DNA from 2 places in the Luteimonas sp. A501 genome. Region 1 is predicted to be linked to the other one. Evidence: predicted binding sites of a transcription regulator. Region 1 holds the regulator's gene; the other holds the start of a gene.
The links. Region 1 encodes sigma-54, which starts transcription at its own class of promoters, with help from an activator protein. Its sites were predicted from a motif close to TGGCACGNGCNTTGC; they were not measured.
Positions count from the first base shown of each region.

Region 2: the regulator sigma-54 is predicted to act here: its motif matches at 4,437-4,451, upstream of glnA (type I glutamate--ammonia ligase).

Region 1 covers NZ_JBSVRI010000001.1:448,634-455,347, forward strand. The annotation lists gene ptsP (phosphoenolpyruvate--protein phosphotransferase) at 1-1,241, opposite strand, end outside; gene ACW7G5_RS02000 (HPr family phosphocarrier protein) at 1,241-1,510, opposite strand; gene ACW7G5_RS02005 (PTS sugar transporter subunit IIA) at 1,523-1,915, opposite strand; gene rapZ (RNase adapter RapZ) at 2,016-2,885, opposite strand; gene hprK (HPr(Ser) kinase/phosphatase) at 2,885-3,841, opposite strand; gene ACW7G5_RS02020 (PTS sugar transporter subunit IIA) at 3,838-4,311, opposite strand; gene hpf (ribosome hibernation-promoting factor, HPF/YfiA family) at 4,330-4,659, opposite strand; gene ACW7G5_RS02030 (RNA polymerase factor sigma-54) at 4,767-6,194, opposite strand; gene lptB (LPS export ABC transporter ATP-binding protein) at 6,230-6,714, opposite strand, start outside.
Region 2 covers NZ_JBSVRI010000004.1:82,372-89,085, forward strand. The annotation lists gene ACW7G5_RS12195 (tetratricopeptide repeat protein) at 1-1,707, shown strand, start outside; gene ACW7G5_RS12200 (YbhB/YbcL family Raf kinase inhibitor-like protein) at 1,739-2,353, shown strand; gene ACW7G5_RS12205 (META domain-containing protein) at 2,503-3,363, opposite strand; gene ACW7G5_RS12210 (undecaprenyl-diphosphate phosphatase) at 3,431-4,228, opposite strand; gene glnA (type I glutamate--ammonia ligase) at 4,504-5,913, shown strand; gene ACW7G5_RS12220 (N-acetylmuramoyl-L-alanine amidase) at 6,020-6,714, shown strand, end outside.

The DNA of each region.
Region 1 (6,714 bases):
CGTGCGCCGACCTGGCGCACGAGGCGGCGTGCGGCGACCAGCTCTTCGCGCCGCGCCACCATCGGCAGCAGGATCCGCAGCGGGCCATAGCCCGATGCGCGCAGGATCGCGCGCAGCTGGGTGGCGAACACCTCGCGCCGGCGCAGGGCCAGGCGCACGCCGCGCACGCCCAGCGCCGGGTTGGGCTCGCCGGGCAGAACGAGCCCGCTGTCGTCGGCCTTGTCGGCGCCGACGTCCAGGGTGCGGATGGTCGCGATGCGCCCGGTCATGCCGAGGACCAGATCGCGGTAGGCGACGAACTGCTCGTCCTCGGAGGGCAGTTCGCTGCGCTGCAGGAACAGGTATTCGGTGCGGTAGAGGCCGATGCCGGCCGCACCGAGGGCGTGTGCTTCGGCCACGTCCTCGCGGGCCTCGGCATTCGCATACAGGCGGATGTCGACACCGTCCAGGGTGCGCGAGGGCTCGCGGCGCAGGCGGTGCAGCTGGCGCCGCTCGCGCTTGCCTTCGCGCACGCGTTCGCGGTGCGCAAGCAGGTCGTCGGCGCCGGGATCGACGATCACCAGCCCCGTCGTGCCGTCGATCATCAGCACGTCGCCGTCATTGACCTGCGCCAACGCCTGCGGCGCGCCCACCACCAGCGGGATGTGCAGGCTGCGCGCGAGGATGGCGCTGTGCGACAGCATGCTGCCGCCCGCGGTCACGATCCCGATCACGCCGCGCGCATGCAGCCGCGCGACTTCCGACGGCCCCAGGGCGTCGGACACCAGGATTTCGCCGGCCACGCCCGTCGGCCTGGCGTCGTGGCGGTGCAGCGCTGCATGGATGCGGCCGATGACGTGGTCGATGTCCTCGATGCGGCTGCGGAAATAGGGGTCGTCCATGCTCTCGAACACCGCGGCCAGGCGGTTGCGCTGCATGCGCAGCGCGTAATCGGCGCCGTAGAGGTCACGGGTGATGAGATCGTCCAGGCCCTGCAGCAGTTCGGGGTCGTCAAGCAGCAGGGCGTGCAGGTCGAGGAACTCGCCCACTTCCTTGGCGAGCGCGCCGTGCAGGCGCGAGCGCAGGTCGCGGAGATCGGCCCGCACCATGTCGATGGCTTCATGCAGGCGCGCCACCTCGCCGGGTGCCGCGGCGCGGGTGATGCGCTCTTCGGCGACTTCCAGCGCATGCGGCTGCCGCACCCGGGCGCGGCCCAGGGCGTTGCCCCGCGATGCGCCATGGCCGGGCAGCAGCTGGCGCATCAGCTGTCCTCGTCGAATCGCCGCTCGAACAGTCCGCACACGGCGTCGGCGGCGGCCACTTCGTCCGGCCCTTCGACGCCCAGCTTGACCGCGGTGCCGGTGCCGGCTGCGAGCAGCATCACCCCCATGATGCTCTTGGCGTTGACCTCGCGGCCCTTGGCGGTGAGGGTCGCGTTGACGTCGTAGTCCGACAGCAGCTGCACCAGGCGCGCGGTGGCGCGCGCATGCAGCCCCAGCCGGTTGGAGACGGTGAGTTCGCGTTCGATCATGGCAGTCCCGCCTCAGGCGTCATCGTGCACCACTCCATTGCGCGCGCCCGCGGCGGCCACCGCAGGCAGTTGGTCGAGCGGCAGCTCGGGATAGTTCAATACCCGCAGCAGCATCGGCAGGCTCAGCGCCGAGACGCGGCGCACCGGCGTGCCCAGGTGCGCCAGGCGCGCGGCGAGGTTGGCGGGGGTGGCGCCATAGACGTCGGTCAGCAGCAGCACGCCGTCGCCGCTGTCGGCGCGACGCAGGGCGGCGCTGGCGGTTGCCAGCATGGCGTCGGGATCGGCGTCATAGGACATCTCGAAGACTTCGATCGCAAGCGGCAGCGTACCCAGAAGCCGGCCCGCCACCGCCTTGAACGCGGTGCCGATGCCAACGTGGGTGATGAGCAGGATGCCGACGGCCATCGATACAAATTAACAGAGCCGCATGACCCTCAGGAAGCGGCGCGTGCGGAAGCCACGGGTTCCAGCGATGCGCAGGGCCGGTCCGCGCCGGGTCCGGAGATCAATCCAGCCCGCGGTGATGGGTGGCGACTTCCTTCCAGCCCTGCGCGCGCGCGTGTTCCGCGGCGGCCTCGGCCAGGTAGACCGAGCGGTGGCGGCCGCCGGTGCAGCCGAAGGCGACGGTGACGTAGCTGCGCGTGGACGAATGCATGCGCGGCAGCCAGGCGTCGAGGAACCCGTTGACATGCTGCAGGTACTCGGCGACCTCCGGCTGTGCCGCGAAGAACTCGCGCACCGGGCCGTCGCGACCCGACAGCGGCCGCAGGCGGGCATCCCAGTGCGGGTTGGTCAGGGCACGGGCGTCGAACACGAAGTCCGCGTCCGGCGGCACGCCGCGGCGGTAGGCGAAGGATTCGAACAGTAGCGACAGCGATGAATCCATGCTCAGCCCGAGGTCGGTCAGGACCCGGCGGCGCAGCTGGTGCACGTTCAATTCGCTGGTGTCGATGATGACGTCGGCCAGCGAGACCAGCGGGCGCAGCACTTGGCGTTCCAGCGCGATGGCATCCGACAGGGCCAGTCCAAGCCGGGTCAGCGGGTGCCGGCGGCGGGTGTCGGCGTAGCGCTTGAGCAGGATGTCGTCGATGGTGTCGAAGAACACCAGCTTCGGGTCGAAGCCCATCGCACCGACCGCGGACAGCCACTCCGGGATGCTGGCAAGGTCGCCGCGGCTGCGCACGTCGACTCCAACCGCGAGCTTCTGCGACGCGCGCTCGGGATGGGTGGCGCTGCGCACGAAGTCGGGCAGCAGCTCCGCCGGCAGGTTGTCGACGCAGTAGAAATCGAGGTCTTCGAGGGTGTTGAGGGCAACGGATTTGCCGCTTCCGGACATGCCGCTGACGATGATCAGCGAGTTGTTGGCGGTGTTCATTACATGCCCCGCTCAAGGAAGTGGGAGTGGCGCGCGAGGAAGGCCGAGGCCGGGTCCACGCCCTTGGCGCGCAGCACGTGCACGCGGGTCGCGGCTTCGGTCAGCACCGCGAGGTTGCGGCCGGGCATCACCGGCAGGGTGATCATCGGCACGTCCAGGTCCAGCACGCGGCGCGCGCCGAGGTCGCCGGTCAGGCGCACCATGCCGCTGGGGTCGCGTGCCTCGCGGGTGTCCTCGGGCCGTGCGAGATGGACGATCAGGCGCAGGTACTTGTTCCGCTTCACCGCGGTGTCGCCGAACATCTCGCGGATGTTGAGCACGCCAAGGCCGCGCAGCTCCAGCAGGTCCTGCAGCAGTTCGGGACAGGTGCCGTCGAGGACGTCGGGGGCGATCTGCGCGAACTCGGGGGCGTCGTCGGCGACCAGGCGATGGCCGCGGGTCACCAGCTCCAGCGCGAGCTCGCTTTTTCCGGTCCCGGACTCGCCGGTGACCAGCACGCCGATCGAGTAGATCTCCATGAACACACCGTGCAGCGTGACCCTGGCTGCCAGCGCACCGGCCAGGTGGTACTGCAGCACGTTGTACAGCTCATGGCCGCGGCGCTGCGACGACCACAGCGCGATGCCCGACTCTTCGGCCATCTCCACCAGGTCCTCGGGGCAGGGCTGGCCCTTGTTGACCACCAGCGCCAGCGGCCCGAACTGGAGGATCTTTTCCAGTGTTTCCCAGCGTTGCCTGGGTTCCAGGCCGTCGAGCCAGGCAAGCTCCTCGCTGCCGAGGATCTGCACCTTGTTGGGATAGATGATGTTGAGGTATCCGGCCAGCGACGGCCGGCGCGACACGGTGTCGACCGACTCGAGCTGGCGCGTGGCGCCGGCCCGGCCGGCGAGCCACTTCAGTTCAAGCCGTTCGCGGAGCTGGTCGAACAGCGCCTGCGCGGTGATCACCGCCTTCATGCCGATCGCGCCTCGGACGACCCACCCGAGCGCAGGAGCAGCGCACGCAGCGCGTTGATGTCCGGTGCGTGGCGTACTGACTGGCGGAAGTCGGTATCGGCGAACCGGCCCGCCAGTTCCGACAGGGTATCGAGGTGCTGCTGCGTGCGATCGCCGGGCACCGCCATGGCGAAGACCAGGTCCACCGGTTCGCCATCGCGCGCATTGAAATCGACCGGGTTCGCCAGCCTCAGGAAGGCGGCAAGCGGTTCGCTGCAGGAGTCGCTGCGGCAGTGCGGGATGGCGACGCCGTGGCCAATCGCGGTGCTGCCGACGGCTTCGCGGCCGCGAAGGCCGTTGGCGATCAGCAGGGTCCATTCCGGAGAGTCGCCGCCCAACAGGCGGGCGGCGACATCCAGGACCTGGTCACGGCTGCCGGGCGACACCACCTGCACGATGCGGCTGGCGGAGAGCAGGTCGGTGTATGGCATCCCCGGGCCTTCTGTGCCTCAGCCGAACTCGCCGTCGCGCACGGGATTCCCGCCGCGGCGATGGTGGTCGATCATTTTCTTCTTTTCCTTCACCAGCATCCGGTCGAGCTTGTCGGCGAGCAGGTCGATGGCCGCGTACATGTCGGCGGCGCGGGCATCGGCGTGGAGCGTCTTGCCGGCCACGCTGACGGTGGCTTCGGCGCGGTGGTCGGGCTTGTCGATGCTGAGCTGGGTGCGGACCTGCAGCGGCGGGTCATACAGCCGCGACAGGCGGCCAAGCTTGGTCTCGACGTAGTCGCGCAGTGCCGGGGTGACGTCCATCTGCTGGCCGTGGGTCTCGATGAGCATCGCAACCTCCTTCTCGGTGGGAGCCACAGCATCGCGCATGGCGGCGCAGTGGGTGTCATGGACAGGTTAACCCAGCCTCCGGGGGGCGGGAAGCGTCGACGTGGCGTTCAGGCGATCCGCACGCGCTCGTGCGAGGACGGGATGTTCAGCGCCTCGCGGTACTTGGCCACGGTGCGCCTGGCCACGGGAATGCCGCTGTCCTTCAGGCGTTCGGCCAAGCGTGCGTCGGAGAGCGGTTTGCGCGGATCTTCCGCATCTACCAGGCGCCGGATCATGTCCTGGATCGCGATGCTGGAGGCTTCGCCGCCGCCGCCGGTGTCGATTCCCGAGGCGAAGAATGCGCGCAGCGGGATGGTGCCGCGCGGCGTGTGTACGTGCTTGCGGGCAACCGCGCGCGACACGGTGGACTCGTGCATGCCGATCTGCGCCGCGACTTCGCGCAGGGTCAGCGGGCGAAGCGCCTGGGCACCGAACTCGAGGAAGCCCGACTGCTCGCGCACCAGGCAGTGGACCACCTTGAGCAGGGTTTCGCCACGGGCCGCGAGGTTCTTCAGCAGCCAGCGCGCTTCCTGCAGCCGTCCGCGCAGGTAGCCGGCGTCGGCGCCGACGGTGTGCTGCAGCATCTGTTCGTAGCCGCGATGGATGGTCAGGCTGGCGTGGCGGCCGCCGGCCAGCGACACCTTCCAGATGCCGTTATGGCGCGAGATGCTGCAGTCGGGCACCACGTAGGTGTCGTGCGGCATGCCGCCGATGCTGGAGCCGGGCCGCGGGTCGAGGCTGCGGATCAGCTGCAGCGCCATGTTGGCTTCGTCCTCGCTGCAGTGCAGGGCGTCGGCAAGGCCCGGGGCGCCGAGTTTGGCGATGCGTTCGATCAGGGTGGCCACCGCGCGCCGTGCCACCGCGTGGCCGGGCGTGTCGGGGGGCAGGGCGTCCAGCTGCAGCAGCAGGCACTCGCCGAGGTCGCGCGCGCCGACGCCGGTCGGGTCCAGTCGCTGCACCCGCTGCAGCACGGCGCTGATCTCGGCTTCATCGCACTGCAGGTCGGGGGCCATCGCTTCGGAGATGGCGGAAAGTGGCTCGCGCAGGTAGCCATCGTCGTCGATGGCGTCGACCAGGGCCTCGCCGATGGCGAGTTCGCGCGGCGACAGGTGGCTGAGGTTGAGCTGCCATGACAGATGGCCGCGCAGGGTTTCGGACTGGGCGATGCGCTCGGAGGCGTCGCTGCCCGCATCACCGTCGCCGCCACTGCTTCCACGCCCGCTGTCGGCCCATGCGCTGTCGCGCTCGACATCCCAGTCATGGTCGCTTGCCGCGCTTTCGGTCCCGGCGCGCTGGTCCTCGCTGCCGGATCCGTCTTCCGCCGATGCGGACAGTGGCGAGGATTCGTCCCATTCCAGCAGCGGATTGCTCTCGACGGCCGCAGTGATCTCGGCTTCAAGTTCGGGGATCGGGAGTTGCAACAGATGCAGCGCCTGACGCAGCTGCGGCGTCAGTACCAGGTGCTGTCCCAGCGATGTCTGCAAACGAGGCTTCACGGCGTTCCCGATCAAGCGGGGACGCACCCTCCGGTTTACAGTCGGAAGGACTCCCCGAGGTAGACCCGGCGCACGTCCGGGTCGGCCAGCAGCGCGTCCGGAGCCCCCTGCGCGAGCACGCCACCATCACTGAGGATATACGCGCGGTCGCAAATGCCCAAGGTCTCGCGCACGTTGTGGTCGGTGATCAGCACGCCGATGCCGCGATTTTTCAGATGGCGGACGATGCGCTGGATCTCGCCGACCGAGATCGGGTCGACGCCGGCGAAGGGTTCGTCGAGCAGGATCAGGCTTGGACGGGCCGCGAGTGCGCGGGCGATTTCCACCCGCCGCCGCTCGCCGCCGGAAAGGCTCGCGCCATGCTGGCCGGCCACGTGGGTGACCTGCAATTCGTCCATCAACGAGGCGAGTTCGGCCTCGCGGCCCTTGCGGTCCAGGTCTTCGCGCAGCTCGAGCACCAGCATGATGTTGTCGGCCACGCTGAGCTTGCGGAACACCGAAGGTTCCTGCGGCAGGTAGC
Region 2 (6,714 bases), on a different contig from region 1:
CAGCTGCGCCTGGCCGAGCGGGTCGAGCAGGATCATCCCGAACTGCAGGCGCTCGGCGGCATGATCGCGCTGCGCAAGGGCAACAGCGGCGCCGCCATCGCGCAGCTGTCGGCCGCGCTGCAGCGGGTACCCGACGATCCGCTGACCATGCAGGCGCTGGCGTTCGCGTACTTCAAGGAGGAGCACTTCGCCTTCGCCGAACAGGCCTTCCGCAAGCTGCTCGATTTTCCGCCGCTGGCCAATGACGCGCGCCTCATGCTCGCGCTCACGCTGGCCCGCCAGCGGCGCCCGGTCGATGCCATCGACGAACTTGCCCCGCTGCTGGCCGACCAGGCCACGGCCACGCTGCAGGTGCGGCGTTTCGTCGGCGAGCTCGAACTTTCGGCGGGCCGCCCGGCGCGTGCGCTGCAGCACCTGCGCGAGGTGTTCGCGGTGCAGCCGGGCGAACTCCGGGTCACCACGGCGATCGCCGAGGCCTGGCGCCGGCTTGGCGCGACCGACGAAGCGCGGAACATGCTTGATGCGGCGCTGGCTACTTCGCCAGGAATCGATCTCCTGTGGTACGTGCGCCTGGTCTTCGATCCGCTTGGCGACGTTGCCGCCGGGCTGATCGAGCGCTGGCGCCAGCACAGCCCGGAATCGATCGATGCCCTGGAAGCGGAGATGAAGCTCCACGCCATCGAAAACCGCCCTGCCGGGACCGAAGCCGCGGCGCGGGCGCTGCTTGAACTCGAGGCGGACCACTTCGACGCCGGAATGAAGCTGGTGGACGCGCTGCTGGTGACCGACCCTGCCGAGGCGCTGCGGCGCATCGAGTCGTTGCTGGCGCGGGAAGACCTGCACCCGGACGCCAGGGCGACCCTGGAAATGGGGCTGGGCCTGGCACGGCACCGCGCAGGTGACTTTGCCGGCGCGCTGGATCACTGGACCCGGCGCATCGCGGCGGGACCGGGCAATCGCCTGGCATTGCCCAGGGCCACCCCGGCACCGGCCGAGTGGCCCGAAGCCGCGGCGCCGGTCGCCGACGCGCCTCCGGCGGTATTCCTGCTCGGCCTGCCGGGTGCGCTGGCCGAGCGCGGCGCGCGGCTGCTGAAGGTCGTGCCGGCGTTCCGCGACGACCGCGTCGGTGCCAAGCCGCCGGCCGACATCTTCCAGGACATCGGGTCGTGGGCGAACGTCGCTTCGGGCAAGTTCGATGCGCCTGCGGTGATCGCCACCTGGCGCAAGGCCCTTCCGGGGCGCGGCATCCATGACGCGGTGATCGACTGGATGCCGTGGTGGGACAACAGCTACACCGCCGCGGTGCGCGCGGCGCTGCCCGAAGCGCAGCTGTTGGTCATGCTGCGCGACCCGCGCGACATGCTGATGGACTGGATCGCATTCGCCGCGGGTACGCCGTTCGCGGCGGAATCGCCACGGGTCGCGGCCGGCTGGCTTGCCGCCGCGCTCGACCAGATCGCCACCCTGCACGAGCAGAACCTGGTGCCGCACCGCCTGCTTCGTGTCGATGACGTCGCCGACGACCCTGCCGGAATGGCCGCCCTGATCGGCAGCGCGCTGGGCAGCAACCTGCCGCCGCCGCCAGCCGGCCTGTTCGGTACCCCGCGCTTTGCCGCCGGTGACTGGCGCCGCTATGCCGACCAGCTTGCCGGCCCGTTCGCGGCGCTGGCGCCGGTCGCGCGCCGCCTCGGCTATCCCGAAGCCTGACCACGAGGACATCACCATGACCGCCACCGCCATGCACATCGCCAGCGAAAGCTTCGACCACGGCCAGCCGATTCCCGCCGGGTTCGCCTTCGGCACGCCCGACGGCCTCGGCGGCAACCGCAACCCGCAGCTGTCCTGGGGCGGTGCGCCGGCAGGCACGCGCGCGTTCGCGCTGCTTTGCATAGATGCGGACGCGCCGACCGATCCGGCGCTGGTCGCCAATGACAAGGTCGACATCCCGGTCGAACATCCGCGCGGCGATTTCATGCACTGGGCGATGGTCGACATCCCGCCACAGGTCACCTCGATCGAGGCCGGCAGCTGCAGCGACGGCGTCACCAAGGGCGGCAAGCGGACGCCACCGGGGCCGTCGGGCACGCGCCAGGGCCTCAACGACTACACCGGCTGGTTCGCCGGCGACCCGGACATGGGCGGCGACTGGTCCGGCTACGACGGCCCGTATCCGCCGGCACACGACCTGCGCCTGCACCGTTACTTCTTCCGCGTGTTCGCCCTGGACGTCGAGCGCCTGGAGCTGCCCGGGCGCTTCACCGCCGGCGACGTGCTGCGCGCGATGCAGGGCCACGTGCTGGCCGAAGCCGCCACCTGGGGCAGCTACGGCCTGCATCCTTCGCACACCGCGTAAAGGCGACATGGCCGCGATCCGCGGCCCACGAACCCGCCGCCCACGAACCCGCCGCCCACGAACCTGTAGGAGCAGCTATAGCTGCGACCAGCAACCGGTGAATGCCGTGTCGCGGTCGTGGGCTTGGCGTGTCGCGGTTATAGCCGCTCCTACTGGGGTTTTGCCTGCTCGGTGCGGGCGACTTGCTCGCTCTCCACCACCATGTCCAGCACGTTCACGATGGAAGAAGCGTCCGCGGGCACGTCCTGGCGCCGGAAACGGTCCACGCGCAGCACGTTGCGGACGCCGGGCTGGTGTTCGTAGCCCTCGATCTCCTCGTACAGCGGGCCCCATTCGCCGGTGCCGCGCTTGAGGCCATCCGCGTCGTACTCCAACTCGCGGACCTCGAGGCAGCGGTGGTCGGGCATCAGCGGGTGGTGGCAGTCGATGCGCTCGGCGGCGACCTCCAGGAACACGCGCTCCGGTTCGCCACCGTGGCGGGTGCGCGCGTTTGGCGCGCCGCTGAAGGCCAGCGTATCGCCCAGGGCATTGACCAGCCGCAGCCGCGGCGCCTCGCCGGCTTCGATGGCGAGCGCATGGCTGCCGGCCAGGCGGGTATGGGTTTCGCGTTCCATCGCCATCAGCGGCTCGGCGCAGGCCATCTGCGTGCTGATCATCGGCCCCAGCGTGAGTTCGCCGGCGGCGAGGTTGAAGTCCGCGCCCATGCCGTTGCATGCGTTGGTCACCGAGACCCGGCCCTCGGCGAAGTCGAGCTGCAGCGGGGCCTCGGCATTGCCGAACAGCGCGTCGATGCGGGCGCCGTCGGCGGCGGTGGCCGAGTCCAGTTGCCAGTGGTAGCCACCGAGGGTGGTCGCGACGTCGGGGGCAGGTGCGTGGCCTGCCGGTGCCGGAGCCGTTTCCGATGCCGGCGCGACGGCCGGCGTGGAGGCGGACGGGTCGTCGCCCGTGCCGGGCGAACAGGCCGCGAGCGCGAGTGCCAGTGGCAGGGCGAACAGGGACGGGTGCTTCATCGGTGACCTCCAGGGGCAGGGATCCGGGCGAACGCGCGACGGGGCCGGACGGGGTCGGGCGCCGGCGTCATTCGCCCATCGGCAACCACAGCAGCAGTGCCGCGCCCAGCAGGATGCGATACACGGCGAAACCGGTGAACCGGTGGTGTTCGATATACCCCAGCAGCCATTTGACCACCATGAAGCCGGTGATCGTGGCCGCGGCGAAGGCGATGCCGACGTCGGCCCAGGCTTCGCCGCCCAGACCGCCGTCCATCGCCAGCTCCATGAAGGTGTATGCGCTGGCCGCGAACATGGTCGGGATGCCGACCAGGAACACGAACTCGGCCGCGGCCGTGCGCCGGCTGAGGCCGAACAGCATGGCGATGAAGATCGCCGCCGCCGAGCGCGAGGTGCCGGGGAACACGCCGGCCACCACCTGCGCCAGTCCGACCAGTACCGCGATCGTCCACGTGACCTCGGTGCCGTCGGGGCTGCGGCGCTCGGCCACGCGCTCGGCGACGATCATCCACACGCCGCCGATGATCAGCGCCCAGGCGATCGGGCTCACGGTTTCCGGCAGCTCCCAGCCCAGCAGGCGCACGGGCAGTCCGACGAGTGCGGTGACCAGGAAGGCGACGGCCAGCTTCATCGCGTAGTCGCGGTTGCGGGCCTCGCCCAGGCCGGTGACCAGGCCGGTGATGCGCTCGCGGAACACGAGGGAGATGGCGAGGATCGCGCCGGCCTGGATGACGATGTTGAAGAAGTCCGAGCGCGCACCCAGCCAGTGCTGCGCGATCAGCAGGTGGCCGGTGCTGGAGATCGGGAGGAACTCGGTCAGGCCTTCGAGGATGCCAAGAAGCAGGGCGGCCAGCGGGTCGGTCATCGGCGGGGATCCAGCGGTGGGTGCGGATGGATGATGCGGGAGCGGGGCGAAGAGGACAGGAGCCACGCAGCGCGCATGAACGAGCGCGGCAGCATAGCGGATTGCCATCTGCACCAGATTGGCGCGCCAGGCTGTAGAGATGCACCATGAAGGTGCGTGTCGCGCCATCTACCGCGGTGAATTCACGCCAGATCAGGGGCTTGTGTGGTGGCATGGCACTTGCTCAAGCATAACGACGCCCGGTTCCCCGGGCCCCTGACCAATCCGGAGCGAGCATGTCCATCGAAACCGTCGAAAAGCTCATCAGCGACCATCGGGTCGAATTCATCGACCTGCGCTTTTCCGACATGCGCGGCGTGCAGCACCACGTCACCTATCCGGCCTCGATCATCGAGCCGGCGCTGTTCGAGGACGGCAAGATGTTCGACGGCTCCTCGATCGGCGGCTGGCGCGGCATCCACCAGTCCGACATGGTGCTGCTACCCGACCCCGAGACCGGCTTCCTCGATCCGTTCACCGCCGATCCGACCCTGGTGCTGACCTGCGACGTGCTCGACCCGACCACGATGCAGGCCTACAACCGCGACCCGCGCGGGATCGCGCGCCGCGCCGAGGCCTACCTGAAGTCCAGCGGCATCGCCGACCAGGCCTTCTTCGGCCCCGAGCCCGAATTCTTCATCTTCGACTCGGTGCGCTACGCCAATGACATGGGGCACACCTTCTTCCACGTCGACTCGGAAGAGGCCGCGTGGAACTCCGGCCGCGAATACGAAGGTGGCAATACCGGCTACCGCCCGGGCGTGAAGGGCGGCTACTTCCCGGTGGCACCGCTGGACTCGCTGCACGACATCCGCGCCGAGATGTGCAAGACCCTCGACGCCATGGGTATCGAGACCGAGGTCCATCACCACGAGGTCGCCAACGCCGGCCAGTGCGAGATCGGCACCCGGTTCAACTCGCTCACGCGCAAGGCCGATGAACTGCTGACCACCAAGTACGTGGTCAAGAACGTCGCCCACCGCAACGGCAAGACCGCCACCTTCATGCCCAAGCCGCTGGTCGGCGACAACGGCAGCGGCATGCACGTGCACCAGTCGCTGGCCAAGGCCGGGGTGAACCTGTTCGCCGGCGACGGCTACGGCGGCGTGAGCCAGACCGCGCTGTGGTACATCGGCGGCGTGTTCAAGCACGCGCGCGCGATCAACGCCTTCTCCAATGCCAGCACCAACAGCTACAAGCGCCTGGTGCCGGGCTTCGAGGCGCCAGTGATGCTGGCCTACTCGGCGTCCAACCGCTCCGCCTCCTGCCGCATCCCGTACGTGAGCAATCCGAAGGCGCGCCGCATCGAGTTCCGCTTCCCGGACGCGATGAGCTCCGGCTACCTGCTGTTCACCGCGCTGATGATGGCCGGGCTTGACGGCATCAGGAACCAGATCGATCCGGGTGGCCCCAGCGACAAGGACCTCTACGACCTGCCGCCGGAAGAGGCCAAGGGCATCCCGACCGTCTGCCATTCGCTGGACCAGGCGCTGGAGGCGCTCGACGCCGACCGCGAGTTCCTCAAGGCCGGCGGCGTGATGAGCGACGACTTCATCGATGCCTACATCGCGCTGAAGATGAAGGAAGTCACCGCGTTCCGCTCGGCAACCCATCCGCTCGAATACCAGATGTACTACGCGATCTGACAGCGAGCACTTGCGGGAGCCGCCATCGCCGAACACTTGTGGGAGCAGCTATAGCTGCTCCTACTGTTGCGGTTGCAAATCTGGCGGGTGGCGGGTGGAATGGGGCATGCGCACCAGAACGATTTTCGCAGCCATCTGCCTTGCCCTGCTTGTCGGCTGCGTGCACCAGCCGGCGCGCAACCCGATCGCGCAGTGGGTGCCGTCGCCCAACCACGACGAACGCCGCCCCGTCATCATCGTGTTGCACTACACCGAGCAGGACTCGGTCGAACAGAGCCTGCGCACGCTGAGCACCCGCAACAGCGGCGGGCCGGTGAGTTCGCATTACCTGGTCGGCGACGACGGCGCGATCTACCAGCTGGTCGCCGACTCGCGGCGCGCATGGCATGCCGGAGGCGGACGCTGGGGCACGATCACCGACCTCAACTCGGCGTCGATCGGCATCGAGATCGACAACGACGGTCGTGAACCCTTTACCGAGCCGCAGGTGCAGGCCCTCCTGCGCCTGCTCGAAGACCTGACCGCGCGCCTGCGGATTCCGCGCAGCCAGGTGATCGGCCATTCCGACCTCGCGCCCTCGCGCAAGATCGATCCCGGTGCGCTGTTCCCCTGGAAGCGGCTGGCCGCGGCCGGCTTCGGCATCTGGCCCGCCGATGATGCGCCGCCGGCGCCGGAAGGCTTCGATGCCATGCGCGCGCTGCGGCTGGTCGGCTATGCCGTGGACGATCCCGCGGCGGCGATCCGGGCCTTCCGCCTGCGCTTCCGCGGTGATGCGCTGACCACGCTGGACGAGGAAGACCT